Regions from separate parts of the Alteromonas sp. LMIT006 genome, predicted to be linked through region 2. Evidence: predicted binding sites of a transcription regulator. Region 2 holds the regulator's gene; the other holds the start of a gene.

Region 1 (5,973 bases), 470 kb from region 2:
CCAGTGGTTCAGCGCCACTAGCTCCTGCAACTATTCGCTGGTTTGCCAAACTTGGTGTGAATATTTCTGAGGGCTGGGGGATGACCGAAAACGCAGCATTTGGAACGGCTCAATTGCCATTTCGTGCTGATAAAATTGGTACCATCGGCAAAGCATACACTGGTGTCGATATTCGCTTGTCTGAAGAAGGTGAGATTCAAGTTAAAGCACCTTGTAATATGTTAGGTTATTATCTTGAACCTGAGAAAACCGCTGAGACGTTTACCGAAGACGGATATTTACGCACAGGTGATAAAGGTGAGATTGATGCAGAAGGCTACGTCCGCATTACTGGGCGGCTGAAGGAAATCTTCAAAACGTCAAAAGGCAAATACGTTGTCCCAGCACCAATTGAAGCTAAGATTTTAGAAAACACTAATATCGAACAAGTGTGTGTGACAGGTAATAATCTGCCTCAACCCATCGCTTTGATGGTCTTATCTGAAGAAGCAGCCAAGCATTCTCAAGATCAGTTAAGAGAGTCCTTCTCAGCCACACTTGAGCAGGTCAATGCAACATTAGAAAGTCACATGCGCTTAGACCATTTCGTTGTATTAAAAGAAGAGTGGTCAATTGAAAACGAATTATTGACGCCGACGTTAAAAGTCAAACGCCATGTTTTGGAGGAGCGATTTAAAAACCTGATTGAATCCTCGCATACGGACAAGGTTGTGTTCGTGTCTTAACCGCAAAGGTGAGTGCCAAAAATCGTTCTAAAGAGGGATTTGTTTGTCACTCACCTCATCATAAGATGAGAGTAGATTTAACAAACGCCTCATTTTATGTCATCTTTACCTCATTCATTTTCTCCTGGCTCAATAGATTGGCATCCAGAAAGAGACAAACTTTATGCTGAGCTTCATTCACGTCCTTTTAAAATAATACAAACCGATGCTTTAATAACGCATATAGCGCTGCTGAGTAATGAAACACAACGCGTTCAACAACAAGAGACCCTATTGTCTTTTTTGCAAGAGTTATCAATTGATGTAGAGTGCTGTGAGGGGAGTTGTCAGGTATATCAAACGAATGATTTATTAATTCGCTACGAGCAGCACTTAGAATTCACAACGTTGACTATTACCGAACATCAACATTCATTAAGTAGTGTCGCCCCATTTTCAAAAAGTGCGCTACAAAGACTGCCAGGTGACTGGTTTGAACGATTCCCTGGTCGTGTTATCGCAGCATTTCATTTGCACATCGTGTTCACTCCTACCGCTTCATTACCTAGGCCTCAGACATTAAAAACGTATTTTGCCAATACGCTGATGGTTGGCAGTTTACCGCAAAATGGTGATGCGCAAATATGGACAAACTTTCAAACCCATGAAGATGGATTTGGGCGTTTTTTGGTATTTAACTTGAACATGACGAAAGGTCAGATGGGACGAATGGTTCAGCGTCTGATCGAAATAGAGCAATACCGTTTATTAACCCTTCTTGGATACATGAAAGCCCGCTCTTTAACCTCGGATCTTAAAAAAATGGATCAAGCATTAGCCAGCATTACCGATGAATTAGCGCATGGATGTCAAAGTGACGATCAACTGTTATTGAACGACTTGTCCCATTTGGCGGCTTCCATAGAAAATATTAGAGCAAAAACCACATTCAGATTTAACGCCAGCCTGGCCTATTATGATGTATTGGTCGCGAGAATCGAAGAATTGAAAGAAAATGAGGTTTCAGGGCATTTGACGTTGAAAGAATTTTTGAAAAGAAGGTTATCACCGGCTGTCAATTCATGTACCTCAGCACAGGAACGTTTAGAAAGTTTATCACGTCGGGTAAACAGAGCGTCCGATATGCTTCGAACCCGAGTAGAATTGTCGGTGCATAGTCAGAACCAACAATTACTCAGTGCTATGGAACGTCGTTCTCGGATTCAGTTAGCTATGCAGCATACCGTTGAGGGCCTATCGGTCGCAGCAATTAGTTATTATACAATTGGGCTCTTGAAACTAATGATCGACTCACTCTATGAACTTGGAATTTTGGTCAATAAACAGTGGGTGCTTGGTATCAGTATACCTGTGGTCGTTGTTGGTATTTGGTGGTTGACTCGTCGGATTAAGAATAAATATAAAGCACTTGCTCGTTGATGAACAAGTGCTCTCCAATAATTTAACTTGGGTAACGCTCTAGAAGGCCCTGATAAACCATGTCTGCATAACCATCTGCATTCGCGTCTAACGCATTGAGTACTTCAACGAGGTGTTCATTGTCTTCTCGCCCATGCCACTCTTTGATATAAGTCCCTTCTTTGTAACCGTGATCCTGACGGAAGAAGTTCAAAATGTTCTTGCCAACATATTGGCGGAACAATTCATCTGATGACATCTCACATTGTTCAATAATGCGCAAAAACAAACTGACATCAAAACGCTTGGCTGCAGCAAGTCCCGCCATCAATTCAAGATTGGCAAGTAGATCGGATTGCCCGAAAACATAATCGTCTCCGTCAAAAGTGAGCGATTGGTGGTTGGCCATAAGTTCATTTTCTAAAGCCACAGCAGTGGCTGCAACCTCTCCATTGTGTGCAATCAACAAATGCGACAGCGCAAAGTGCCAGATATCGACGCATTCCATTTGCAACTGTGGCAAATCTTTGTGTTGCGCTTTCCACCACTTCCAACCGTGATGTTCAATGGCTTCAACCGATTCGACCATGGCGGCGCGCAAATACCCATATCCTGCATTGATCCAGTCAGGGTTTACTTTTTTGTTCATATTATCTTGCAAAGTCAACATGGTGTTGAGTTGAGCTTTAGTGAGCATGCACATACCTTTTTTTATTCTTGCGATTTTGTTGCATTTGAGTGTACCTTGTTGTGATACATAGGTGAAGTACTCAAATTACTTTAGAAAAGCCTTTTTGTGGGATGTAATAAACGTCAAATGTGCTGGCAATCACTCGAATTAAAGAGCGATGCACTTGTTTTACGCTGATTTTTCCATGCTCAAATTCGAGTAATCCTTGATGATGATAATTAACTAGAGTGGCTAATTCATCAGCAAAATACAAAGCCATATCAACAGCAAATTCAGCACAAATACCTTGCAAATCGCATTGATAGTTACACATTAGCTCACTGATGATTTGACGCCTCACTCTGTCGTCTTTAGACAGGACTAAACCTTTATTATGCAGAGTTTGTGTTTGTAGAGCAGCATAGTAATCTTTTAGTTTAACTGGATTTTGCGCAACGACATCTTCGATAGTCGAAATACTACTGACCCCAAAACCCAAGATGTTCGAATTATTATCCGCAGTGTAGCCTTGAAAGTTTCTTTGTAGCGCACCTTGTTGCATGGCTTTGACCAGTGGATCCTCAGGTTTAGCATAGTGATCCATGCCGATGTTTACATAGCCTTTGCTGTTCAGATGCTGATTAATATATTTCGACATGCTTTGGCGAATTTCTGAAGCGGGTAATTGATCCTCGCGAAATTTGCGCTGGGCAGCAAACCGATGCGGTAAGTGAGCATAGTTAAATACGGTAATGCGTTCGACATCCCAACTAAGTACCTCTTGTATGGTGAGGGCAATACTAGATAGGCTTTGATTCGGCAATCCAACAATCAGATCAACATTGATGTTGGTAAACCCAGCCTCGTAAGCCGTTCTGATTAACATTGCGATATGCTCACTGCACTGAACTCGATTGATAGTTGTCTGAACCTCTGAGGATGTATCTTGCACGCCAAAACTCAAGCGTTTGTAACCCAGTTTAGCAAGTCCAATGATATATTCTTGATCGCAATTTCTTGGGTCGAGTTCAATACTCATCTGGCAATCTGTTAACCATTGAATATGTGTTTGCAGAATAGAAAGTAGTTGCCTGTGTTGCGCAAGGGACAAAAAGCTTGGACTACCACCCCCCAAATGCAAATGAGAGGCGCTTGGCTCAATTAAATCAGATGTGGTTTGTGCCACTTCAGTGGCAATAGCCTCTAGGTAATGGTCAGCTTTGTCGGTGTTTTGGGTGATGGTTTTGTTACAGCCACAGTAATAGCAGAGGGAACGACAAAATGGAATGTGAACATATAAAGAAAGAGGAGACTGAGCTTTGCGCAACGCATCATGTAATGTCTGACTTAGGTCTTTGTTGCGAAACTCAAGAGCCGTAGGGTAGGAGGTATATCGCGGAACTTGTCGTTGATATAAAGATTCTATTAATGACTGACCTTGTTGCATGTGACACCCTTTTACTTTGTGTACAAGATACTTTAGATTGAAGAAACGTAAATTGATCTACCACAACATTTTTTTGAAAAATACAGACTAGAGGACATAAAAAAATGGCAATGCGTGTCAACCAATCATATATATCTGCGTTATTAATAGTATGAGTAGCACAAACCAGGAATAACATGTCTGCGATGGACGCGTTTTTTAAAACGCATCAACAGCAAGCGTTTTTGTATTGCCGCTATCAGGGCTTACCCACTGAGGATGCCTATGACGTGTTACAAGATGCCATGCTTAAATGCTTTAAGCGGTATTCGGATAAATCGGAAACTGAATGGCCTGCGCTGTTTTTTACCACTGTCAAATTCACAATGATTGATTTCAAGCGCAAAGCAAAGTTGAAACAAACTCTGTTTTTTTGGCAAACCCATTCAGACGAAACGAATTTAGATGATGTGTTGAATTACCAAAATCTACAATTATTGGTGGGAATAGAGGATGAATTGGTCGCTCAGCAACTCATGGAACGTTTTTATACTGTGGTACGAGAGTTGAGTGAGCAACAAAGAGAAGTGTTGTTATTAAGGGCGTTGAATGGATTAAGTGAAAAAGATACCGCACAAGTTTTGAATATATCTGTCGGGAGCGTCAAAACCCACCTGCACCGCGCAAAAACAACGATTTTAAATGAATTAGGAGTCGCTAATGACAACGCAGCATGATCCTATTAAAAAATATTTTGATGTCCAATCCAAGGCTCTAGAAGGTTCGGTGAATGTCCGTCTTAATCAGATCCGAGAGCAAACTGTACACTCACGTAGGGTTAAAAGTTGGCTCATACCCGCGATTGTAGCAGGTGGTGCTGCCATATTTATGACCTCACAAAGTTATGCCATAGAACCTCTGCCTTTGGTTGATGAAGCCGAATTTGAGCTCATGCTTAGCGACGAGCCGATATTTGTCGTCATTCGCGATGATTTAATTGAAATAGAAAACAATACCAAGCCTATTATCACAGAGCACGGAAATAACCGTGAAGATGGAGAAAAACCATGAAAAAACCTGTAATGAAAGCGATTCTGCTAGCCAGTTTATTGTGTGCCGGCCAAGCCTTTGCTGTTGAATGGAATTCGCTGACTCGAGGTCAACAAAAAGCACTGCAAAAGTACGAGTTCTCTTGGCAAGATATAAGTGAACCCGAACAACTGAAACTGATTAAACGTGCCGATCGTTGGCTGGAGTTACCACCTGAGCGAAAAAAACAAGCCAAGGAACGTATGGGTAAACTCCGTGAGATGTCGCCTGAAGAACGCGAGCAGGTTAAACAACGCGTAAAACGCTTTGTCAATTTATCGCCTGAACAAAAACGTGCACTGAAAGAAAAAGCGCAAGCTTACAAGGCGTTGCCCGAAGAGGAAAAAAATCAGATCCGTGCAGCGCTTCGTGCCATGAAAAACAAGTTAAAAGCGCTTTCACCCGAACAACGCAAAGTGCTTCGTGAGGCAACTAAAGACATGTCACCTCAGGAAAAATTGGCGTATCTCAAGCAAAATGTTTAATCTTCCGGAAGAAGTTGCTTTTGGTAGTTTTGACAAATATTGAATAGTTCTTGGCGCATCCATTGATGCGCCTTGTCATTTTCTACAGAAACATGCCAGTACAAATAATACTCGAGAGGATTAACCGTAACCGGTAATTCATAGATTGCGACGTCATAATGTTTTGCTAGGTGATACGGG
Region 2 (5,973 bases):
TAAGTAAAAACGAACAAATCATTGCTGCATATTGGCTCACTGACGCATTAAAGCCACACACAACAGAAGTTGTCTCAGCACTGGCTGACGCCTACTCACTTTCGATTATCAGTGGTGACGCTGCGAAACATGTATCCGAGGTTGCAGAAACTCTCAATGTCAAAGAAGCCCACCACGGTTGTCGACCTGAAGATAAGCTGTCTATCTTAACCGAATTACAATCCAGTAAAAAAGTCATCATGATGCTTGGTGATGGCATTAACGATGCGCCGGTTTTGGCACAAGCTGATGTCGCAGTGACGGTTGGCAATGCCTCGGATTTCACCAAACACAGTACGGATGTTATTTTGTTGCAAGAACACCTTGCTCAATTACCACTATTGACCGCTCTGGCAGCAAAAACCAAACGCACAATTAAACAAAATTTTATGTGGGCATTAGGATATAATGTCGTGGTATTGCCATTTGCAATTATGGGTGTCCTGACACCTTGGCAAGCTGCGCTTGGAATGTCTCTGAGCTCTTTAATCGTTGTCTACAACTCAGCGCGTTTATTGCGATTTAGACAACTTAACTAATGGATGTCACTTTATGAACATAATATATGTATTGATTCCCATTGCCATCATTATCGTTGCGGTCGCCATTGTTGCTTTTTTTTGGGCAGTTAAAAACAACCAATTCGAAGATTTAGAACGCCAGGGGCACAGTATCTTGTTCGATGATGATGTGACTCCCTCCCCTAAATCTGAACAACATAAACGTGATTGAATTACTTTTTACCGCATTTTTACTCGGTATCGCAGGTAGTACTCATTGTTTAGGAATGTGTGGCGGTATTGCGAGCAGTTTATTATTCAGTGCAAAACCCGATGTAGGGAAATGGATGCTGATCGCAGGATACAACTTTGGTCGTATTTTTAGTTATACTTTAGCTGGGTTTGGCGTTGCTTGGTTTGGCACACATATTGGTAATTCTGGATTAATTCCACTTAATTTTTTGCAAATTTTATCTGCCATTTTGATGTGCTTATTGGGACTTTATGTTGCGGGTTGGTGGTTGCTAATTCGACATATTGAACGCTTTTTTACGCCAATATTCAGCTTATTAAAACCCCTTTCGAAATATTTTTTACCTTTAGATAATGCTTTAAAAGCAATACCTTATGGAGTGATCTGGGGTTGGTTGCCTTGTGGTTTAGTCTATACAACATTAACTTGGACTTTAACCGTTTCTGAGCCTTGGCATGGTGCCCTTTTCATGATGTTTTTTGGGCTCGGCACTGCACCCGCCATCGTAGCTGTCGCGTTGAGTTCTGACCGTTTACAGCAAATATTATCCCACCCAACATCACGAAAAATTATGGGTGGTGTGATTATTATCTATTCAATTTCATTGCTATACTTAACAATATAGATGTAAATTCTATTATTAGATAACGATAATAAAAATTTACAACACTTAAGAGCGCGTGGTATTTATGAAAAATTCGGAACTTTCTATACACTGCCAATCATGCAGTTTTAGTCATTTATGTTTGCCGGTTTCCTTAAACTCTGACGAACTTGATTCATTAGATGATATCATTGAACGCAAGCGACCGTTACATAAGCATGATTATCTGCTTAGAGCGAATACGCCTTTCCGTTCGCTTTATGCCGTGCGTACTGGTTCATTCAAATCCTACGTGGCCACGGCTGATGGCCAAGAGCAAATTGTTGCTTTTCACTTACCAGGTGATTTGATTGGTTTTGATGCATTATCCGGTAATAGTTATACCAGTAATACCGTTGCTTTAGAAACGGCTATGGTTTGTGAGTTGCCCTATCAAACACTCAATGAAGTGGCAGAGCGCTTTCCTAAACTGCGCAATCAAATCATGTCGCACATGAGTGCAGAAATCGAGCAAAACCATCAAATGATGATGCTTTTAAATAAACGCACGGCACAAGAACGTCTACTTCATTTTTTGACACATTTAGCCAAGCGTTTTACTGAGCGTGGTTACTCAAGCAAAGAATTTAACCTGACAATGACCCGTAATGAAATCGGTAACTATTTAGGGTTAACGGTAGAAACGATCAGTCGATTATTAACACGCTTTCAAAAAGAACAGCTCATTAAAGTCGATGGTAAGTTAATTTCAATTTTAGATTTTGATGCGATGGTGATGCGTTCACAAGGAAAATTAGAGCAAGATAATCCTACACAACGCATGCTAGTATGATTAATTTAGAGTCCATTTTAGTCGTTATTGAGCCGAATCAGACGCAACAACCGGCGCTAATTCGAGGTTTATCATTAGCCAACAAAATCAATGCCAAATTAATGGTGATGCTTTCTGTATATCACGCTGGTTACGAGCTTAAACACATGCTCAGCGAGAAAGAGAGAGAAGAGTTTAGGGCTGAGTACATTGCAGATAGATACAGCTGGCTAGAAGACCTACTCGAGAAATATGAACTCCCACGAACCACGCTCACAGCGGTACATTGGCATCCGCGTGTTTATGAGTCTGTTATAGAAACTGCTCGCGAAGAAAAGGCGGATCTCATCATTAAGTCAATGAAGCATGATCCGGTAGTGACTTCTCCGGTCTTTACGCCTTTAGATTGGCACTTGATACGCAAATCTCCGTTTCCGGTGTTGCTCGTCAGTCAAACTCAAGAAACGCACTATGAACATATTGTCACAGCGGTGAATACCGGCTTTGAAGATCGTTCTCACTCACTGCTAAATGAAAAACTCACTGAATGCGCAGATGAAATTGCCAGTATTTACTCTAGCCAAGTGCACTTAGTAAATGCCTATCCATCCGTGCCCCAACCAATGAGTAAATCGACACAAAGTTTTACTTATTCAGTATTGGCGAGAGCGATTCAAAACCATCACTTCCAAGCACTAGATATGTTTGGTGATCGCTTCTCTGTTGCTAAGACAAACCGACATGTTGTTGAAGGAGAACCGCACGAGGTGATCCCTTCCGTTATTTCATCATTAAGTGCATCTTTGTTAGTCATTGGCAGTATTGGCGATATGGGAATGGCTTCCAAAACATTAGGTCAATCTGCAGAATTTATAATTGATAGTATTAAATGTGATGTTTTAGCAGTCAAACCGGATGGATTTGTTCCACCCTTACATTAACTGATATAATCGCGTCGATTCAATCACTAGGCATTAAGGCGCATGCATGTCTGATACATTAGCCACCGCAACAAAACCATCCACTTCCATCAACAAACTGATTAAACGCATTCGTCGCGAAACCGGTAAAGCGGTTATCGATTACAATATGATTGAAGACGGCGATAAAGTGATGGTTTGCCTCTCTGGAGGCAAAGATTCCTACACATTACTTGATACACTGTTGTATTTACAACGAGTAGCCCCGATTCAGTTTTCACTTGTTGCAGTCAACTTAGATCAAAAACAACCTGGATTTCCTGAACATATTTTACCCGAGTATTTAAAAAATCTTGGCGTCGATTTTCAAATAGTCACCGAAGATACCTATAGTATTGTTAAAGACAAGATCCCTGAGGGTAAAACAACTTGCTCTTTGTGTTCTCGTTTGCGCCGTGGCATTTTGTATCGCACGGCCAAAGAGCTTGGCGCAACCAAAATAGCATTAGGCCATCATCGCGATGATATGCTGGAGACATTATTTTTGAATATGTTTCACGGGGGTCGCCTCAAAAGTATGCCCCCAAAATTAGTCAGTGATAATGGTGAGCATATTGTTATTCGTCCGCTTGCTTATAACAAAGAACGAGATATAGAAAAATTTGCCCAATACATGGCGTTCCCTATCATTCCTTGTAATTTGTGCGGTTCACAAGAAAACCTCCAAAGAAAACAAATCAAAGCTATGCTTAATGAATGGGAACAGCGTTTTCCTGGTCGAATTGAGTCTATGTTCAAAGCAATGCAAAACGTGGTACCTTCGCATTTAGCTGATGGGCAATTATATGACTTTGCCGGCGTTTCCACACAACCTGGACCGGTTGCTATGGGAGATACTGCATTTGATGAAGCCCCAACGCAAATGCATAGTGACGAAAACGTACACATTATTACACTTTAAGGAATTTATGAAAATCGGATTAGCATTAGGCGCTGGTGCAGCTCGTGGCTGGGCGCATATAGGGATCATTGAAGCACTAGAAGAAATGGGTGTGCAAATTGATGTCGTCGCCGGGTGTTCTATTGGTGCATACGTTGGTTCAGCCTATGCAAGTGGTCATCTAGCAGACCTGAAAGAATGGGCCTGTAGCCTCAATGAATGGCAAATTTTAACATTACTCGGCGTGGGGATTAATACCGGAGGTATTGCCTCAGGTAAACGAGTGTTTGAAAAGCTAATGGATGAATTCAGTGTACCCAATTTTGCACAAATGCAAAAGCCGTTTGCCGTCACTGCCACGGATATGCACACCGGTCGAGAGGTGGTTTTTAAAGAAGGTGAAATTGGTGAAAGTATTCGAGCTTCTTGTGCGATCCCTGGCTTATTTGCACCGGTCAAATACCAAGGTCGTTGGTTAATTGATGGCGCTGTGGTCAATCCTGTGCCAGTTAACTTATGTCGTCAATTAGGTGCAGATGTGGTCATTGCGGTCAATCTTGCTGCCGATTTCCGCCCAGAGATGATTGAAAAATTTAGCGTTGAGCACACCGAGAGTCAGCGAAAAACTGATGAGTTTTTAGCGCGAAACACCTCACTACTCCGTTCTTGGTTTTCACCCGATAAGAGTAAAGAACAAGACTCTCCACCAGGGATAATGAGTGTAATGTCCAGCGCATTGGATATTATGCAAGCACGAGTAACACGCTCAAGACTCGCAGGTGATCCACCTCATATTTTAATTGAGCCTCATTTGCGCAATGTGGGAATATTAGAATTTAATCGTGCTGAAGAACTGATACAAAATGGTCGAGAAGCGGTCGAACGTCTGTCAGAACAAATTGACTATCAGTTAAGTTACGTTCGTTGACGAACACGATTCGTTATCGTTGTGTCAATGCGGTTATGCGTAACGGTTTTTCAGGGAGTGATAATTCCGTTAAACCTTTGATTTGCTGAGAGTCTATGCGTAATACACCCGCAACAATAGAAACGTCATCAGCGATTGGTTGCGATAACGACTCATCGCTAAAGTGTATTTGTAAACCGGTCACTTGAGGCATCATAAACGACATAAAGCCTCCCATTTCATTAAAGAAATTACGATATTGCGAGAGAATGATGTCTAAGTCAGCCCTAGAATAATTGTATTTTAACCACTGTGCAGTCGTTTCAAGCTGTACCGACATATCACATTGATTTTTGGGTGCATCCACCTCAATACGGACCAACGCATCAGCCATTTTTAAGGCTTTCTCAAAAGGGACGGTAAAACGTTGTTCTGGTGTAATCGCTACAGGAAGGACTTGCTTATCCGTGATGACCTCGCCTTTCGTAATCGTGCAAAGAGATTGCTTCTTTGGCACCTTCAAAAAGCCAAAAGCAAACTGCAAATGCTGCGTATCCTCATTATCAAGTTTGCGCAAATGACTATAGAGATCTTTGTATGCAATTTCGATAGTATCGGCATATAGCCAAGGAGACATTAACACCAAGATGAATGGTATAAAAACATTTTTACTCATGTAGAAACTCACGGTTAAATTCAAGCATATTTCTTAACTCATCAATGTATGCATCGCCACGTTCTGAATACGCTTTTAATCCGTCAATCATAGCATAAGACAAAGCAAAACTATCATCCGACATTTGTCGGGCGCGAATATCTCGCATCTCACGATATGCTCTGTTGCGATTTAAATTCAATTTATAGCGATACATGGCTTTCGCCAATGAATCAAAACGTGCCACTTCGTGGTTCATACCTTCAATACGTTGATTGGGAATAAAACCGCATCCTGTTTGATAGCACCATAATCCAAAAAAATTGTACCCTTTACGAGCAAAA

The links. Region 2 encodes FNR, which switches genes on or off when oxygen is low (the NO sensors DNR and NnrR bind a similar motif). Its sites were predicted from a motif close to TTGATCTAGATCAA; they were not measured.
Region 1: hemN (oxygen-independent coproporphyrinogen III oxidase) is a predicted target of FNR. The motif match lies at 4,293-4,306, and genes of this name have one in related genera.

Annotation. Positions count from the first base shown of each region.
Region 1 is NZ_CP101291.1:2,317,470-2,323,442, reverse strand. Features, by position in the region: gene NLG07_RS10835 (AMP-binding protein) at 1-725, shown strand, start outside; gene NLG07_RS10830 (DUF3422 family protein) at 822-2,144, shown strand; gene NLG07_RS10825 (dUTP diphosphatase) at 2,167-2,820, opposite strand; gene hemN (oxygen-independent coproporphyrinogen III oxidase) at 2,894-4,240, opposite strand; gene NLG07_RS10815 (RNA polymerase sigma factor) at 4,417-4,956, shown strand; gene NLG07_RS10810 (hypothetical protein) at 4,940-5,290, shown strand; gene NLG07_RS10805 (DUF3106 domain-containing protein) at 5,287-5,793, shown strand; gene NLG07_RS10800 (LysR family transcriptional regulator) at 5,790-5,973, opposite strand, start outside.
Region 2 is NZ_CP101291.1:1,847,870-1,853,842, reverse strand. Features, by position in the region: gene NLG07_RS08675 (heavy metal translocating P-type ATPase) at 1-578, shown strand, start outside; gene ccoS (cbb3-type cytochrome oxidase assembly protein CcoS) at 592-771, shown strand; gene NLG07_RS08665 (sulfite exporter TauE/SafE family protein) at 764-1,417, shown strand; gene fnr (fumarate/nitrate reduction transcriptional regulator Fnr) at 1,482-2,228, shown strand; gene uspE (universal stress protein UspE) at 2,225-3,148, shown strand; gene ttcA (tRNA 2-thiocytidine(32) synthetase TtcA) at 3,195-4,088, shown strand; gene rssA (patatin-like phospholipase RssA) at 4,096-4,995, shown strand; gene NLG07_RS08640 (DUF2987 domain-containing protein) at 5,009-5,650, opposite strand; gene NLG07_RS08635 (glucosaminidase domain-containing protein) at 5,643-5,973, opposite strand, start outside.